3 regions of the Bacillus sp. EB V-12 genome follow, and region 2 is predicted to be linked to each of the others. Evidence: predicted binding sites of a transcription regulator. Region 2 holds the regulator's gene; each other region holds the start of a gene.
What was found. The regulator NrdR, encoded in region 2, represses ribonucleotide reductase genes. The targets are predictions, from matches to a motif close to AACACNATATATNGTGTT.
Positions count from the first base shown of each region.

Region 1: a site for NrdR is predicted at 3,414-3,431, ahead of nrdI (class Ib ribonucleoside-diphosphate reductase assembly flavoprotein NrdI). Genes of this name have one in related genera too.
Region 3: a site for NrdR is predicted at 2,499-2,516, ahead of ACZDYH_RS05390 (anaerobic ribonucleoside triphosphate reductase). Genes of this name have one in related genera too.

Region 1 covers NZ_JBUXJL010000002.1:580,222-586,610, reverse strand. The annotation lists gene nrdF (class 1b ribonucleoside-diphosphate reductase subunit beta) at 1-853, opposite strand, end outside; gene nrdE (class 1b ribonucleoside-diphosphate reductase subunit alpha) at 935-3,019, opposite strand; gene nrdI (class Ib ribonucleoside-diphosphate reductase assembly flavoprotein NrdI) at 3,006-3,365, opposite strand; gene ACZDYH_RS09595 (hypothetical protein) at 3,843-4,160, opposite strand; gene ACZDYH_RS09590 (hypothetical protein) at 4,261-4,455, opposite strand; gene ACZDYH_RS09585 (GNAT family N-acetyltransferase) at 4,790-5,368, shown strand; gene ACZDYH_RS09580 (hypothetical protein) at 5,404-6,006, opposite strand; gene ACZDYH_RS09575 (hypothetical protein) at 6,095-6,250, opposite strand.
Region 2 covers NZ_JBUXJL010000001.1:99,691-106,079, reverse strand. The annotation lists gene dnaI (primosomal protein DnaI) at 1-339, opposite strand, end outside; gene ACZDYH_RS00560 (replication initiation and membrane attachment family protein) at 373-1,782, opposite strand; gene nrdR (transcriptional regulator NrdR) at 1,935-2,396, opposite strand; gene speD (adenosylmethionine decarboxylase) at 2,680-3,063, opposite strand; gene ACZDYH_RS00545 (glyceraldehyde-3-phosphate dehydrogenase) at 3,454-4,482, opposite strand; gene coaE (dephospho-CoA kinase) at 4,592-5,194, opposite strand; gene ytaF (sporulation membrane protein YtaF) at 5,246-5,878, opposite strand; gene mutM (DNA-formamidopyrimidine glycosylase) at 5,951-6,389, opposite strand, start outside.
Region 3 covers NZ_JBUXJL010000001.1:1,015,440-1,021,828, reverse strand. The annotation lists gene ACZDYH_RS05400 (response regulator transcription factor) at 1-129, opposite strand, end outside; gene nrdG (anaerobic ribonucleoside-triphosphate reductase activating protein) at 148-600, opposite strand; gene ACZDYH_RS05390 (anaerobic ribonucleoside triphosphate reductase) at 597-2,456, opposite strand; gene plsY (glycerol-3-phosphate 1-O-acyltransferase PlsY) at 2,682-3,278, shown strand; gene ACZDYH_RS05380 (HesB/YadR/YfhF family protein) at 3,387-3,677, shown strand; gene ACZDYH_RS05375 (acyl-CoA thioesterase) at 3,704-4,123, opposite strand; gene ACZDYH_RS05370 (glycoside hydrolase family 18 protein) at 4,233-5,525, shown strand; gene tlp (small acid-soluble spore protein Tlp) at 5,554-5,751, opposite strand; gene sspN (acid-soluble spore protein SspN) at 5,849-5,983, opposite strand; gene ACZDYH_RS05355 (FbpB family small basic protein) at 6,027-6,170, opposite strand; gene ACZDYH_RS05350 (3'-5' exonuclease) at 6,310-6,389, opposite strand, start outside.

The DNA of each region.
Region 1 (6,389 bases), on a different contig from region 2:
TTAAAACGATTGGGTTAATTTCTTCTTCTTCAAACTTCGGCTCAAGTCCTAAGTTCATAAGCCCTTTATTCGCATTGTAACGAACGAAACGATTTACATCTTCTACAAGACCGATAGAAGTGTAAATTTCTTCTGTATAGGCCATTTCAATTTCATATAGTTCCATTAATAAATCTTGTGTTTCTTTTTGCACTTCTTGTTGCTCTTCTGCAGAAAGTTCTGCGAAGATTTGTTGTGCTAAAATACCGACGAATACGCCGTGAATTGACTCATCACGAATTATCAAGTTGATAATCTCACCACTTGCTGTTAGTTTTCCTTGACCAGCTAAGTAAAGTGGATAGAAGAATCCGCTATAGAATAAGTAACTTTCTAAGAACACACTTGCTACCATTGCCATGTATAACTCTTTTTTTGTTACTTCAGGCTTTAATAAACGACGATAGTAACTAGTAATAATACCAGCTTTTTTCTCAAGTAACGGATGATTGTCTACCCAGTCAAAAATATCATCAATCTCTTCTTCTGTAGCTAATGTTGTGAAAATGTGACTATAACTTTTCGCATGTACTTCTTCCATAGCTCCCATGAAAGCTAATACACTTTTCGCTTGTAAATTTTCAAGATGAACCAGTACAAGTGGCATTCCTTCGCCACCTTGTTTCGTATCTAAAAGTGTTAAACCACCTAATACACGCTTATAAGCAATTTGCTCTTCTTTCGATAATTGCACCCAAGTATTTTTGTCAGACGAAACCGCAATTTCTTCTTCTGTCCAAAACTGAGCGATGTTTTGCTTCCAAAACATTAAACTAAAATCATCTTCTTTTTTGTTCCAGTTTACCGCACGCATTAAATCGCCCCTTCTCTAAATATGATAACTAAGCATGAGCAGGGTTCAGAAAACCCTGCTCATCATGTCTCACTTTTTATATTAAACGGTACAAGCCACACACTCTTCCACGCTTAATTTACGTGTTCTCGTATAATACAGACTCTTTAAGCCTTTTTTATGTGCATAGATGTAGTAACGTGCTAATTCACGTGTTGAAATATCACTATTAACGTAAAGAATTGTACTAATTCCTTGGTCAATATGTTCTTGAATTTCTGCGATTAAATCAATTAATTTAAACTGATTCATATCGTAAGAAGATTTATAGTACCAGAACGTATCTTTTGATAAATACGGCATTGGATAATATGTTGTCGCATTCGCATATGTTCTTGATTCGATTTGACTTACGATCGGCATTACGCTTGAAGTTGCATTTTGAACGTAACTGATTGATTGTGTTGGAGCAATGGCAAGACGATATGAGTTGTATAAACCATTCTTCTGTACTTGCTCTTTTAAACTTGTCCAATCTTCTTTTGTTGGAATATGAATTCCTTCAAATAGTTGCTGAACTTTTTCAGTTACTGGGCTGTAATCTGTCGTTTCATACTTTTCGAAGTATGTGCCATTCGCATAATCAGATTTATCGAAGTCCTTAAATGTCTCACCTTTTTCTGTAGCGATTTCCATACTTTTCTCAATAGAGTAGTAATTTAACATCATAAAGAATGTACGAGCGAATTCTTTCGCTTCTGCACTTTCATAAGCGATTTTATTTTTTGCTAAATATCCGTGTAAGTTCATTGCTCCAAGTCCAACTGAATGAAGCTCGTCATTTGCTTTTTTCACAGTTGGTGCATTCGGAATAATCGTCATATCAGAAACAGCTGTTAAAGCTTCCATTCCCGCATGAACTGCTTCACGAATTTCTTTATTTTCCATTACGTTTACGATATTTAACGATCCTAAGTTACAGTTAATATCACGACGGATAATGTCATCTGTACCGTAATCATTTATTTCTGAAGTTTCTTGAAGCTGGAAGATTTCTGTACATAAGTTCGACATCTTCACAGTTCCAATATCCTTCAATGGATGTTGATTATTTGCATTTGATTTAAACATTAAGTATGGGTAACCAGACTCAAGCTGAATCATAGCGATTTTAATAAGCATATCACGTGCACTAATATCTAGTGGCTTCTTCTTCACTTTCGGATTGCTCATTAATTCATCGTACATTTCATCAATGTCAATATCATCTAAATGCTTGCCATATTCTTTATAAACCGTATAAGGCGCGAAAACATGGAAAGGTTCGTTTTTCTCAGCAAGCTCAAAGAACTTACTTGGAACGATAATTCCGATTGATAGAGACTGAATACGGCTCTTCTCATCGGCATTTATTTTTTTTGTATCAAGGAATTCAATAATATCCCAATGGAAAATGTTTAAATATACTGCACCGGCACCTTTTCGTTGGCCAAGCTGATTCGCATATGAAAACGAATCTTCAAGCAATTTCATAACAGGTACTACGCCACTTGCAGCGTTGTCGATACCTTTAATTTGCTCACCGCGTGCGCGTAGCTTAGATAAGTTTAAAGCTACTCCCCCGCCGATTTTCGATAATTGCATCGCAGTATTAATGTTAAAGCCGATCGAATTTAAGCTATCGTCCATCTCTAACAAGAAACAAGACACCATTTCTCCTCTTCTGCTTCTTCCCGCATTTAAAAAGGTTGGTGTCGCTGGTTGGTAGTTTTGTTTTACAATCATGCTTGCGAATTGTCTTGCCTTCGAAACATCACCGCGTCCTAAGTATAATGAAACAATTGCTACACGATCTTCATAGCTTTCTAAGTATTGTTTTTGATCATTCGTTTTTAACGCATAATCTTTGTAGAACTTAGATGCTGCCATATAAGATTGGAACTCGAAGTTTTCACCATAAGCGATGTTATATACTTCCTCTACTTCCTCCAAGCTATACTCGTCCAGAACGTTGTAATAGTAATCATGTTCTTTCATATACTCCATTCGCTCTGCCACGCTATTAAAAGGAACGGTATTCTCTCTAGCTTCTTCCATAAAGACTTCTAATGCCTCTTTATCTTTATGAAGCTGATAAAAACCGTCCTGCATTTGCGTGATTTCATTATTCAGTTCAATGTGTCGCAATCTCCCGCACCCTTTCCTTAAAATATTCTACATCGTTATTTGTTCCAGATAACTCAAATTTTGATACAATAGGCACTTCATATTTAGTAGAAATCTTGTCAGCACTTGCACCGAACATGTCTCCCCAGTTACGATTGCCGCTTGCAGATACGCCTTTTAATTTTTCATTATTGCGCTCTAAAAAGTCTAAAACACGTTCTGGTACATTGCCAAAACCTGTTGTATACGTAATAAGAATAAAGTCTTCATCTATTACTAGATCTTCATCAATTTGAACGGCCGGCATATTTAATTTGTGAATGAAACGCTTCACGTTTCCTGTCATAGAATCATATGCAACTAACATTTCCGACCCTCCCTCTCAAATCTATATTCTCTATATGTTGTTCTTGATTTCTCTATATATTGTATTACGTTTCAAAATAAGACACAAGATATATGTATAAATTCTTTCTTTTTTTAACTTTTACTTTTCGACATGATAGCCGTTTTTTTTCAATACAATGACTATGAAACAACATTCTAAAACTCATGTCAATAAAGTGCTTTTCAAAAAAGTTGTCAACGAATTTAACCTTATTTTTAAAAAAGTTAACAATATATTTTGTCATAAAACGGTAGATGCTGAAGAAATATATTTCTCCAGCATCACGCAAAAAAGAACAGATATGAAACTATAATCTGCTCTAAAAAACGATTACATTTATCAAATTTACCTTATTAAATATATTATACATATACTTTCGTTTCTCGTTACATACTAAAAGATAACTATTATAGAAAAAGATTATTATTATGGAACTTCAATTTATTTATGAAAAGTTTATTCAGAGTGCTCAATGCGCAAAATATCTTTTACAAATATATGATGCGGATTTTCATCTTTATCAATCATTGTACATACCGGAGCCTCTTCATCAAAGTATACAATCATTCCTTCTACGTACTGATATGTATGTCGAACTTGTACAGTTACTTTAATTTCTACTGCTTCTTCATATGCTCTTTTTATTTTCTGAAGCATTTTTGCTGAACATTTTCGTTTCTCTGGATACATAACCATTCCCATAAATCGATTGCCGGCTCTATCTTTCCACATATAATCCCAATGTGGTAAAATGCCTTGTTTAAAATCGCCCATAATTCCCCTCTCCTTTATCTTTTATTTATCCCGCATTAAACGTCCGATTGGTGAAAGGCTACTAATCAGTGAGAGATGCCCTGCTGATCAAAATTCCCCTTTATGAACGTGGCGTTTCTGAATATGTATAAATCACTTGCCCGCCTCGCTGTGCGTTACCAATGAAATGCTTAAAGTCTTCTCTATTTACAACAACTTCTCTGAACGTATAAAATACATCTTTCGTAACAACATACTCCTTTATTTCACCATTTTTTAGCTGATCTAAAATTGTATTTGCTAATTCTTTATCCATGTATTTCACCTCTCTGCAATATTTTATTTTATCGTATATTCTATAGGTCAACAACTGTAAATTTATCCCGCTATTTGCAGGTAGTGCGATTGGTGTTGACTACTAATCAGTCGTGGAATGAACAAAAAATCTTACTGATTAACGTTTCACTTTATCTCGTTGTTATGCCATGATTTTATTTTCGTTATTTCGCAAACAATATCGTTTTACTATATGTCCACTAAATATCATATACTAACATAGCTACTTCTCTATATCAAACATTTCGGCATTCAATTATGCAAAGTTCCATACCACTATGCTACAATATACAAATAGAACTAGGAGGGATACTATGATTCGGAAAGCAAAAAAGACAGATGCAATGGCAATAGCTCCTTTATTGTATAATGCTCTGCATGAAATTGCTGAAAAAATCACAGGTAGCACAGATGAAGCAGAAGTATTACTAGGACTTGAGACATGGTTCTCAAAAGAAAATAACCGTCTGAGCTACGAAAACTGTTTTGTCTATGAACAAGACGAGAGTGCAGTTGGAGTTATTGTCGCTTATCACGGTAGTGAAGCAACACAGCTTGACGCACCAATTGTACATCACTTAAGAGAATTACATAAAGATGAATCAATTACGTTAGAAAAAGAAGCTGAGCTTGATGAGTATTACATTGATACACTATCAGTTTCAAGTGCACACGGCGGAAAAGGTATCGGTTCTAAATTAATTGAAGCTGCCGAAATCTATGCAACTGAAAAAGGGCATGAAAAAATCGCTTTACTTGTTAATTTAGAAAACACACGCGCCTATTCACTATACGAAAAGTTAGGTTATAAAAAAGATGAAATTGTTATGCTAGTAGGCGAACCTTATGCTCATCTCGTAAAACCATTAAACGTCAAAATTTCTGTATCTTAAAAAGAAAGCACACGATTTATATAAATCGTGTGCTTTTATGTTAAATTCGTATTTAATATATTTCCATCCATCGCCTCGTGAAACGTATATGTTGTACATCCCCATGGCTTTCTATGCAAAATAGGCGAACCAGACCATCCCATTGCCCTCAGCTCCGTTCCAATCATCGAATTAAAATAATTATGACCTACAAGAGCAATACTTCCATGTACGAGAGCATAACGATGTAATACGTAAGCTGCTTGCCTTGCCCTCTCTCTTACTTCCTTATAAGATTCAACATTTTTATGGTAACCAAGTATCCATAATGCTCGTCCAATACACATCCATACGTTAAGTTTACACTTCAACCATTTTGGCGCATAAAAGCTCGCCGGAACTGCCACTTCCCTAAAAAGAGAATTTTGTATAAAACATAAAGAATCCATTAATTCAGCTGCTGACTGTACAGCACACTTTTGATCACTCGTTACAATCAATTTCGCTACTTCAACCGCTTCTCTTGTTTCCAATGGTATAGGTTGTTTTTCTGTTATAGTATGTAAGTCATATCCTTTTATCCATTCATGAAAGGATGTAACCGTCATTGGTTCTATAGTACAATCTAAGCGACCATGACGAATAAAAGAAATCTTCATTCTTTTCACTCTCCATTCATCACTTATGAACTCTATTATGCACTAGTTCTAAACATCATACCACGCAAGAAAATAAAGTTATATACCTTTACATCTCCCCACCATTATCATGTGTTATCGAAGCATGGATACCATCCATCCCATCAAAATATGTACTCGTATCATATTGACGAATCTTTTTTAAATGCATATAAGAAAATAAAAATAAAATTAAAGCTATAACACTCCCCACAAATTCAAACATCATTTTACCGCCTCTAATTTCTCCCACTTCAGCAGGTTATTCTACTTTTTCATTATACCTCGATATAAAGATTCTCGCATTTTTGCTATTTTTTTCAAAAAACATGGATTTTCTACATATTTTCTTACAAAAAGTGAAT
Region 2 (6,389 bases):
ATATTTCTTTCTCTCGTCATGCGCTACTTTTCTAACGCAGCGATCGTATTGAATATCAATCATCTTCCCTTGAATAACAAGCTTTGGCTCGTACCCTTGTAGCATATTTTTACATGAGCCTAAATCCGGACAATCCACGCAACCTACACTTTGTCCAATATATTCATATAACTTCACAAGACTGCGCTCAATCATAGAAGTCGTTACTTCACCCTTATGTTCGTCTATAAATTCTTTCACACGCGGATGCGCCATTACTTCTGCCTTTAATACTTCATATCTATTTTTAAAGTTTTCATTTTCCATTAATTTTGCAAATGAATTTTGAATATGCTCCATTTTCTCACCTCAAAGAGCGTTCATTCTCTTCTATTAATCACGCTTATATTTTTTTAACACTTCTTCTAGTCGTTTTCTTTCATCTTCTAGCGTACTTGCATCTTTTTCTACACTTACATCTTTCTTCTCTGTTTCTTTCTCTTGTTCTTTCGGCTCTTCTTCCTTAAGCCAATCTGGCACCATTTCTTTCCGCACCGTTTTCTTCGCCGTACGGCCTTTTTTCTTCGTCTCAGCCCACTCTTGATACTGACGGTTCTCTTCTTTCGCTAACGCCATCGCGTCCGCTACTGTACCGACCTTTTTACGTGCCCAATGCCCAGCAATCTTCTCGACATACGTTTTCGCAAGTTTCATATCTGAGCGTAGCATAACGTAATAAATAAGTACATTCACAACTCCTGGTGTCAATTTTTGATTAATCATGACATCTTCAACGATCTGCAAGTCCGCTTTCGTTGCCTCTGCACCACCAGAAATCTCTTTCAATAGTTGTTTTGGTGAGATTTCCTCTAGTTGCTTTATTAGCATCTCCTCTTGCGATGAAGGCTCTTTCTCTTTCATCGTACGTGCAGCATGAGGCTGTACTCTTTCACTTAATACCGGTAATGCTTGACCATTTTCAAATTGATACCAATCGCGCGCTCCTTTTCTAAGCCTCTCCATATCAATTGTTTGCATCTCTGTCACTGCACCAAGAACGATATTTTGCATCGATAACACATCTACACCATACACGTAAGCAAGTGTTATAACGCAGTCTCTCACTTGATCTGTAATCGCCTTTTTAGGAACAAGAGCGGACAATCCATCTATAAATAAAGAGAAATCAAAGAAATCATTCCAAACTTTCGGAGCGTCTCCCTTCTCGTTACTTGGCATAGTTGTCGTTTTTGGAATACGAAGGTCTTCTTGCGCATGCTCAAGCTGTCCTGGATTAAACGAACCAAACACATCATTGAAAGAACGCGTAACATTTTCATAAGAAGCAAAATCAAATTCTTCTTCTAAGAAATATTGCTTTACTTGATTATATTTTGTCCTGCTCAATCGATTGTATAAAAAGATACTTAAAACAATATCATCAAAAAACTGCTTCGGAGATAAAGGTGGTTGCAACTCATATATGAACATTCGAATATCTTTTTCTTTCTTAATATATACCTTCAAAAGCCCAATTGCCTCTAACTTTACTCGTTCCTCATATACTTCAGGAAGTTGCATTTGCATAGTCACCATAAGGGAATGATGCGTATTCTCTTTTCCAAATACACGATCTTGCTCAAGCTCTCCCCATAGTGTCATGTATAAGCTAAAAGCTCTACTACCTATTAACGGCTGATACAACATCGTTAACACTTTTCGGTCGTAATTGTGCAGTAGTCCTTTCGCACTTACTTTATAACGATCAATCGGCAATAGCTCCATCCATGACTGTTTTTCCATTCTTGCTTTTCCTTTCTCTCATCCAATCTATCCTCTACTTCATTCGTTCTATCTTCATTATATAAATTCTTAGTGAAAAAGAGCTATTAGCTTGCGCTTCTAGCTCTCTTATCCTATTACTTACGGTATGTAAAGAGAATAAAATACAACTTCTACTCTCTTTCTTTTTGCAGTATATCTTTTAATTCTTCAATAAATACATTTAAATCTTTAAATTGACGATATACAGAAGCAAAACGTACGTAAGCAACATCATCAATATCGCGAAGTTCTTCCATAACAATTTCACCAATCATATCACTTTTCACTTCTGATATACCTAAATTACGCAGTTCACGTTCCACGCTTTGTGTTACTTCTTCTAATTGTCTTAAAGATACTGGTCTTTTTTCACACGCTTTAATTAAACCGCGTAAAATCTTTTCTTTATTAAACTCTTCTCGTGTGCCTTCTTTTTTTACAACGATAAGAGGTGACTCTTCTACCCTTTCAAAGGTCGTAAAGCGACTTAAGCAGCTTTCACACTCTCTCCTTCTTCGAATAGAGCGCCCCTCGTCTACCGGACGCGAATCTAACACTCTTGTACCATTATGAGAACAGGATGGACAACGCAATTCATTCACTCCTTTACACTATACTCTTTATTTTTCTCTACTCACTTCACCTAAAATATATATACAATATTATATAACTCATTCTAACTCTCTTACCACTTTAAGTTCCAGCGCATCACTTTATCATCTCATCCTTAAAAATAAGATGGTATATAGGGCACTACCTCATTTGCAAGAGTCCAATTTATTCAACTAACGAGTACGTTATATTTTCCCTTTTTTATAAACTAAAAAAGAGGTGCATTATACACCTCTTTACATTTTAAATCAATTATGTTCTTTTTTAAAGAGCTTTTGTTTCTCTCTGCTTAATTTCGAAGCTACCAGTGCCTCGAGGAAGCTCGATGCTCTCACGCGTTTTCGCGTTTAAACCCTCTGCAATATATTCTGCAGCAACATTTGGATCAATACGATCCCCACAAGTATAAACATCAATACTTGCGTAACCGTGCTCCGGAAAGCTATGAATTGTTAAATGTGATTCTGAGATAATTACTACTCCACTTACACCTTGTGGTGCAAATTTATGGAAAGCAACCTCACGCACTTCAGCACCAGCTCTTAGTGCTGCATCCACAAATAATTGTTCAATATACGGCATGTCATTAAGCTTGTCGAAATCGCAATCCCAAAGTTCAGCGATCACGTGACGACCCATCGTATCCATAGTATCCATTCTACAGTTCCCCCTTGTAAATTTATTCTAACTGTTCGAATTGAAAACTAATTTGCAATTTGGCTTGCTCCACTACCACGGGGGAAAGTTAGTCCAGAGAGGTCCTAACCCTTTAAGTAGTGACTACGTACCTCAGCTCTTAAGTTTACGAGTGTTAGTATACTTTGTTTATTTTCATTTTGCAACAACAGTTTTTTCGATTTTCTGTCATATTTTCCTCTTTACTTTTCCCTAAAAAAAATAAACGATTCACAAATGCAGTAATCACAACGTTTCGTGGTATGTCCACTTTTTAAAATATACTTATATAATTTTTTTCCTTTTCAGAAAAAATTAAAAAAAGAGGGCAAATATTGCCTTGCCCTCTCCTCCCTTATTCCCTTAAATGTGTTGCACATTTTCTTGTTTCGCTAACTCTTGAACAACTAACGTTACAAGATCTACAACACGACGAGAGTAGCCCCACTCGTTATCATACCAAGCAAGTACTTTCACTTTACGATCACCCATTACCATTGTAGATAAACCATCGATAATAGCTGAGTGTGTATTTGTATTAAAGTCGATAGATACTAAAGGCTCTTCGCTGAATTCTACAATACCTTTTAACGCACCGTTTGCAACAGTTTTGAATGCATCGTTAATAGCTTCAACTGTCACATCGCGTTTTACATCTACTACTAAATCAACAAGAGACACGTTTGGTGTTGGTACACGAAGTGCCATACCATGAAGTTTTCCGTTTAAATGTGGAAGAACTTTTGCTAGCGCTTTCGCAGCACCTGTCGTTGTCGGAATGATTGATTGTCCGCAAGCACGTGCTCTTCTTAAATCTTTATGTGGGTTATCAATATTTTTTTGGTCATTTGTATAAGCGTGAACTGTCGTCATTAAACCGTTTTCAATTCCAAACTGCTCATCTAACACCTTCACAACAGGCGCTAAACAATTTGTTGTACAAGATGCATTTGAAATAACAGTATGTTTTGTAATATCTAATTGGTCTTCGTTCACACCAACTACAATTGTTACATCTTCATTTTTACCAGGCGCTGTTAAAATAACTTTTTTCGCTCCAGCTTCAACGTGAAGAATTGCTTTTTCTTTTGAATTAAATTTACCAGTTGCTTCAATTACAACTTCAACACCTAAATCTGTCCAAGGCAATTCCTTTGGATCGCGGTTGTTTAAAAGGCGAATCATTTTTCCATCAACTAATAAGTGATCTTCAAATGCTTCTACTGTTCCGTCAAACTTGCCATGAACTGTATCATATTTAATTAAGTGTGCTAACGTTTCAGATGGATAGCTTGCATTGATTGCTACAATTTCGAATGCGCTTTCTTTTATTGCTTGACGAAATACCATTCTCCCAATACGTCCAAATCCATTAATTGCCACACGAGTCATAATATGTTATCCCCCTTGAATGCGTTATACTATTTATCTCCAATCCCAATAATAGTATAACACAAAAAGGGGATATGTCACTAAGCATTTTCATTAATTTCACAATTTTTTAGTCAATAATGTTCCACTTCTTTAAAATTACCTGCAATTGTGTTTTCGTTCCCATAATTGTGCCATCATTATTTATCACTTCATCTGCATTTTCCACTTTTTCTTCTAACGGCATTTGAGATTGAATACGAGCTGTTGCTTCTTCTTCTGAAAAGTTATTTCGTTTCATTAAACGTTCTAATTGCGTATGCGGCTTAACCGCTACAACTAAAATGCGGTCAACGAGACTTGTTAATTTGCTTTCAAATAAGAGAGGAATATCTAACACAACCGCTTGCATACCTTCTTTTATGTACATTTCCTTTTGCCTATTCATTTCCTCACGCACTGCAGGATGAACAATTTTATTTAACTGCAATCGTTTTTCTTCATTATAGAAAACGACACTTCCTAGTTTTGGACGATCTAATTCTCCATCTCCTTGTAACACTTCCGTTCCAAATACTTCTACTATTTTGTTATATGCTGGTTTTCCTCGCTCTACAACTTCTCTTGCGATAATATCTGCATCAATAACTGGTATGCTCAGTTCACGAAACATTTCTGATACCGTACTTTTTCCGCTTGCAATGCCTCCCGTTAATCCAATTACTACTGTCATAATAATCCTCCTCATAATAAAAGGCGCGAAACTAATGTTCCACGCCCATACTTACATTTTCCAAATTCCAATAATGATGAGTAATACTCCAGGCAGGAATGTAAATTTTTGTAACCACTTCATATTTGATAAAACCGTTCCAAGTTTCATTCCAATAAATAAAAACAAAGAACTCATAACTGCAACTAATATCGCCATCATAGCGGGTGCATACCCTAATAAAGATGCACCAATTCCGGCACCAAATGAATCTACAGAAAGAGCTATACCAAGAAGTAATGCTTCTCCTGCAGAAATGGTGCCTGATTTATCAAAATCTGCAACAGTCGGTTTCCGTAAAATTTGAATCACTAGGCCTAGCGAGGCAATCTCTAATTTCCAGACCTTCTCCTCTTGCTTCGGTTCTTCTTTTTTCTCACTTCGAAAAAATTGATATAATACCCAAATCCCTATTCCAATAAGAACAAGCCCACCGATACGCGTTGCGATAACAGGTGAAAATACTTTCGCGATCATATGTCCAATTCCCATTGAAACAAGCATAACAGCCGCTGAACACATTCCGATAATTATAATTGATCTTAGTGGAATTCTTACGCTTCTTAAACCATATGTTAGCCCTACACTACAGCTATCTAAGCTTAATGTAAAAGCTAATAAAATAAGAGATAAATAAAGGTACATCGGTAAGCTCCTCCCTTATACATAGCTCTGCTGTATGTATATGACAAATGCCTATCCGATGTTATCTCTTTTCTATATTCTAGGCTGACAAATTGGGCAGTAATGCGTTCCTCGCCCGCCAACAACTGTTTTTTCTAATATCGTGCCACAAGTTACGCACGGCTCTCCCTTTTTCCCATATACATTTAGGAGTTCTTGGAACGAACCAATTTGCCCTTGTGAGTTGATATACGTCCGAATTGTACTTCCGCCACGCTTTACTGCTTCGCCTAGCGTTGTAACGGTAGCCTCATAAATTCGCTCAATTTCTTCTACTGTTAAAGACGAAGCTTCTCGTTCTGGATGAATTTGAGAACGGAATAAAACTTCATCTACATATATATTTCCAAGCCCTACTAAAAGACGCTGGTCCAGTAGCACAACTTTTATTTTACGATTTGTCTTTTGTAATCTTTCTTGTAAATACTGCGGTGTCATTTCAGCATCAAATGGCTCCGGACCTAAGTCAGCA
Region 3 (6,389 bases), 920 kb from region 2:
TGCAAATAACTCTAACGCTTTTTTTCCATCTTCTGCTTCGATTACTTCAAAGCCTTCATTACGAAAATAATCACTAACAATTTCACGTAATCTTCTTTCATCTTCAACAAGCAATACCGTTTTGTTCATATAATCTATCCCGCCTTTTTACTCTTTCAATCGAATAATACGTTGATTGGAGCTTCCGCGAAATGGAAGTGTTAAATCTTTTTCCTCAATTTCAAACCTTCCATCGACTAAAACATCCCCATAATGTAACAACTCTATCATATCATTATTTTGAGAACTCTGTATCTCTTCTAACGTATAACCTGTATACATCCATAGGTTTTTTTTCAAATCTTTCACGATTTTTGCTACCATTTTCACTTCAGCAGCTTGAAAAAATGGATCTCCACCTGAAAATGTTACATCAGTTAATGGATTACTTGCAATCTCTTTCACAATTTCTTCTACTGTCATTTCCGTTCCGTTGCAAATATTCCACGATTTCGGATTGTGGCAACCAACGCAACGATGCGGACAGCCCGCAAAAAACACGACTGTCCGCAATCCTTCTCCATCTACTACACTATCATGAATAATATTCATCACTTTCATTTATGTTTCACCCGATCTATCTCTTCACTACGTTTCGCACTATTCCACTTTGACATATCTCCTACAAGATAGCCTGTTATACGGCGAATTCTTTCTATATTAGCCTCATCTTCATTCCCGCAACTTGGACATTCATTCCCAATAACCCCGTGATAACTACAGCACTTACAACGGTCAACAGGATGATTAATTGAACCGTATCCAACGCCATGTTCTGCCATGGCTTGTACAATTTGTTTTAATGCCTTTTTGTTATGCATTGCTGCTCCGTCTAGTTCAATATAAGTAATATGTCCCCCGTTACATAGAGCATGAAACGGGCCTTCTAAACGGATTTTATTTATCGCTTGAATGTTATAATAAACTGGAATATGGAATGAATTCGTATAGTAATTATGGTTCGTTATACCGCTAATCACGCCAAATTCTTTTCTATCTTTTTTCACAAACTTCCCTGATAATCCTTCTGCTGGAGTTGCAATTACTGAGAAATTCAGTTGATGTTCTTCTGTCGCTTTATCCATTCTATCTCTCATAAAGGAAATAATTTCATACCCAAGTTTCCATGATTCTTCATCTTCCCCATGATGCTTTCCTGTTAAAGCTACTAAACATTCCGCAAGACCGATAAAACCAATACTTAACGTCCCTTGTTTTAAAATCGAGGCTACGGAGTCTTCAGGCTGCAACGTTTCTCCACCACGCCATACACCTTGTGAATATAAAAACTGAAAATCTCTTGCTCGCTTCGTACATTGATACGCAAATCTTTCTAATAACTGCTTAATTCCTAAATCTAAATAATAGTTTAGCGCTTCAAAAAACGCTTCTTTTGAACCACTAATTAACGCTAATTTCACTAAATTAATAGACGTAAATGATAAATTCCCTCTACCAATCGCTGTTTCTTCTCCATGTATATTAGACATAACACGAGTACGACATCCCATGTAACATACTTCACTTTCTGGTCTTCCATCATAATGCACTGCATTAAACGGAGCATCTAAAAATGAAAAGTTAGGGAATAATCGCTCTGCGGTTGTCTCTAATGCTAATTCAAATAAATCGTAGTTCGGATCACTTTCTTCAAAATTCACACCTTTTTTCATCTTGAAAATTTGAATCGGAAAAATCGGTGTCTCTCCTTTACCAAGTCCAGCTTGTGTCGCTTTTAAAAGTTGTTTAATTAACATTCTTCCTTCTTTCGATGTATCTGTTCCATAATTAATAGAAATAAACGGTACTTGTCCTCCGCCCCTACTATGCATACTATTCGAATTATGAACGAAAGCCTCACACGCTTGATACGTATCATTTTCCGTTTCTTTCCATGAAAATTCTTCTATTTGTTCTTTCGTAAGCGGATATGATTGTAATCGTTTTTTATGTCTCTCAATTGTTTTTCGTACATAAGGTGCTAAATCAATATCAAAGAGTGCAAACGATTGACCACCATGCTGCATATTTTGATTCGCTTGAAAAATAATAGACGAAAGAGCCAATGCACTTTTAATGTCTTGCGGTTGTCTCATATGTCCATGTCCAGTATGAAAACCATTAGCAAGCATTTGCGCTAACGGAATTTGTGAACAAGTCGTCGTTCCTGTTGCATAAAAATCTAAATCATGTGGATATAATATATTTTCATTTATCGCTTTTTTCACTTGATCTGACAATAAATTCTCAACAGCATAATATTTTGCACTCTCAGATGCGAACGTTCCCATTACGCCCATTGGAGAGCGGCCGTCTACATTTGCATTTTCTTGCATCAAATCTTGTTCATTGCCGTGGACTATTGTCTCAAACACTTTCATTAATTCTTCTTCTCCACGTGTATTATTTTGTAACATTTATAACCCTCCACCAATATGTTGTTATCTTTTGATTAAAATGTTACTACATATAGTCTTACTGTTTCTGTGAGAAATGTAACATTACTGTGAAATTTTTTTCACGAAATAATGAATTTTTCATTTACAAAAAAGAAATGTGCTCTTTACAAATGTATGGTACAATATACGGGAAAAACTCTTTTTACCCTTTATCAACACATTTGAATAAAGGAGACTGAACTTATGGTTACTACATATCTTTTATTTATCGTTGCCTACTTACTTGGCTCGATTCCATTTGCACTAGTTGTTGGAAAAATCGGCTACGGAATCGATATTCGTGAGCACGGGAGCGGTAATCTAGGCGGAACAAACACATTCCGCACATTAGGGAAAAAAGCAGGTTTTACCGTTACAATTGCTGACATTTTAAAAGGGACATTAGCAACAAGTCTACCAATGATTTTCGGATTAGATATTCATCCACTATGGTTCGGGTTAGCGGCTGTTCTTGGACATGTCTATCCAATCTTCGCGAAATTCCGCGGTGGTAAAGCAGTTGCAACTTCTGCTGGGGTGCTATTATGCTATTCACCAGTTGTTTTTGCAATATTGGCTGTTGTATTTTTCACCCTTTTATTTACAACAAGATACGTATCACTTTCTTCTATGGTAACAGCAGTTGTTGCTGTTATTGCATCCATTGTTAGCGGGGATAAAATCTTCATTATTGCGATGTGTTTATTAGCAGGTATGGTTATTTATAAACACCGTGCAAATATCGGACGAATTATAAATAAAACTGAACCAAAAGCAAACTTTTCAAAAAAGCAAAAATAAGATCGTAACCCACATAACGCAAAAAGAAAACGTGAAGCATATTAATAGCGTCTTTTTGCGTTATTTTTTATACTAAAGAAAAAGCAACATAATTTGGAGGAACTATACATGAATCTTTCCGTAACAAAAGAAGCAGCACAATGGTATAAAACTGAATTAAACTTACAATCAAATGAAACACTACGCTTTTTCGTACAATACGGTGGTTGCAGTACTGTGCAAAAAGGACTTTCTTTAGGTATTCGTAAAGATGATCCTGCACATCCTGCTGTTCAAATTCAAGAAGAAGGTATTAATTTCTTTATTGAAGGCGATGATGAATGGTTCTTCGATGGACATAATTTATCTGTTACACTTAACGAAGGTGACGACTTCCCACAATTTAATTATGAAAAATAAAAAAACGTGGCTTCTGCCACGCTTTTTTATTTTTTCTTAATTTCCTCATATTTCGCATACCACTCAGGATATAACTTTTTAAATGATACAGGGCGGAACCCTTCTTTTTTCGCACAAATATTCGTTGTGCTTGCAGTAATACACAGTTCACCATCACCATTATATATTTCATATCCATATACAACGCGAAGTGGGCTCACAGTATCTACCCATGTTTTTACGCTTGCTTTTTCTCCGTAACGCATCGCTTTACGGTATGAAATTTGTAAATCTAACACAGGAGAAATAATTCCTTCTTTCTCCATTTCAACATATGAAAAACCTAAATCTTGTATAAGTTTCGTGCGACCTAACTCAAGCCACACTAAGTAGTTTGAATGGTAAACAACACCCATTTGATCTGTTTCCGCATAACGGATTTCAACTTCATGTTCTGCTACAAACATATGTATTCGCCTTCTTTCACTTCTGCTACCTTGCATACATTTAATCATAATACAGTGACATCAAAAATAAAATAAAAATAGTGAATCTTTTCCCGAAAGGAGCAAGCATATGATTCAAATTGTAACGGTTCGTAGTGGTGATAGCGTATATAGCTTGGCATCAAAATATGGATCAACACCTGACGAAATAGTAAAAGACAATGGATTAAATCCAGCTGAAACGCTCGTTGTTGGTCAGGCACTTATCGTTAATACGAAAGGGAATAATTATTATGTACAGCCTGGTGACAGCCTATATCGAATCTCTCAAACATATAATGTCCCCCTCGCTAGTTTAGCTAAAGTTAATAATTTATCTTTAAAATCTATTCTCCATGTCGGACAACAATTATACGTACCAAAAGGTACAAAACGAGCTGTAGAATCCATCGCTTATTTACAGCCTTCCACTATACCGATTAAAGAGAGTTTAGTTAATGCTACACGTGCCATCAATCCATTTTTAACATACTTAGCTTATTTTAGTTTTGAGGCAAAAAGAGATGGCACATTAAAAGAACCTACTGAAACAGCTAAAATCGCTAATATTGCAACGCAGGGTAAAACAATCCCTATGCTCGTTATTACAAATATTGAAAATGGTAATTTCAGTGCCGATCTAACATCGGTTATTTTACGCGACGCAACGATTCAAAACAAATTTATTACTAACATTTTGCAAACAGCTCAAAAATATGGCATGCGAGACATTCATTTCGATTTCGAGAGTGTAGCACCTGAAGACCGCGAGGCGTATAATCGCTTTTTACGAAATGTAAAAACACGCTTACCTAGCGGGTACACATTGAGCACAACTCTCGTACCGAAAACAAGTTCAAATCAAAAGGGAAAATTTTTCGAAGCTCACGATTATAAAGCGCAAGGGCAAATTGTTGATTTCGTCGTCATTATGACATATGACTGGGGATGGCAGGGCGGGCCACCGATGGCGATTTCTCCTATCGGTCCGGTGAAAGAAGTACTTCAATATGCAAAATCTCAAATGCCTCCCCAAAAAATTATGATGGGGCAAAATTTATACGGGTTTGATTGGAAGCTTCCATTTAAACAAGGAAATCCACCCGCAAAAGCAATTAGCTCTGTCGCAGCTGTTGCACTAGCTCGTAAATATAATGTCCCTATTCGTTATGATTTCACAGCCCAAGCTCCTCATTTTAATTATTTTGATGAAAACGGCGTGCAACACGAAGTTTGGTTTGAAGATTCACGGTCTGTTCAAAGTAAATTCAATTTAATGAAAGAACAAGGTATAGGTGGTATTAGTTACTGGAAAATCGGTTTACCATTCCCACAAAATTGGCGTTTACTTGTTGAAAACTTTACGATTACGAAAAAGGGCTGACAAAAGTCAGCCCTTTTTGTACATTTTGTTAAGATTCATCTTTGATTTCACTTTTTAATGAGTCAATACTTTCTAAACGTCTTTGATTTTTTGCTTCAATAGCAGCACGATCTTTTTCATTAGAAAGTTCCGCTGTTTCTTTTGCTTCATTAAAGTTATCAACTGTATTTTGCACCATTTCTTGTAACTTTTCAGCGTTGTCACTTCGATTATCTGGATTTGGCATGTACTTCCCTCCTAATATTGTATATACACACCATCTTAAATTACCTATCTTTCCTCAAATTTATACATAAAAAAGAAGAATGATAACATTCTCCTTTTTAACCGTTATCAACAATCGGTTGTTTTCCCGTTTGGTCTTGCATTTGCTTTCCTTTATTTCCACCAGCTTTTTTCGATTGTGTTCCAATATGATTTGGCGCAAAGTCTTTTGAATTTTTTTTCGGATTACCCATTACTATCGCCTCCTTAACACTAGTATCGTACTAGTGTTAAGAATTATTCAGCTTGCTTAAAAAGTTTCATTTCATAACGTTTTTCAATGCGCTCTTCAATGCGATCAATTGCATCACGATCGCTTAATAATTGTTGTTTATTTTCATTTACCAGTTCTTCAAACGATTTACGGCGACTTCTTCTCATGTTGTTCACCCTCTCTCCTTCGCTTTCTTATTACATAGTATAAGCAAACGAAAAACTCTTTAATCAGATTTGTAAGAAAATTTTATGTTTTAGTACTCCTAAAAAAACTCCGTGTACAATATATTGCACACGGAGTTTTTCATACCATAATATTTAAATACTCTTTCAACTTTTCATCTGCATTCATTTCATTTTCTTTATAATCATGAAGCGCCTGTA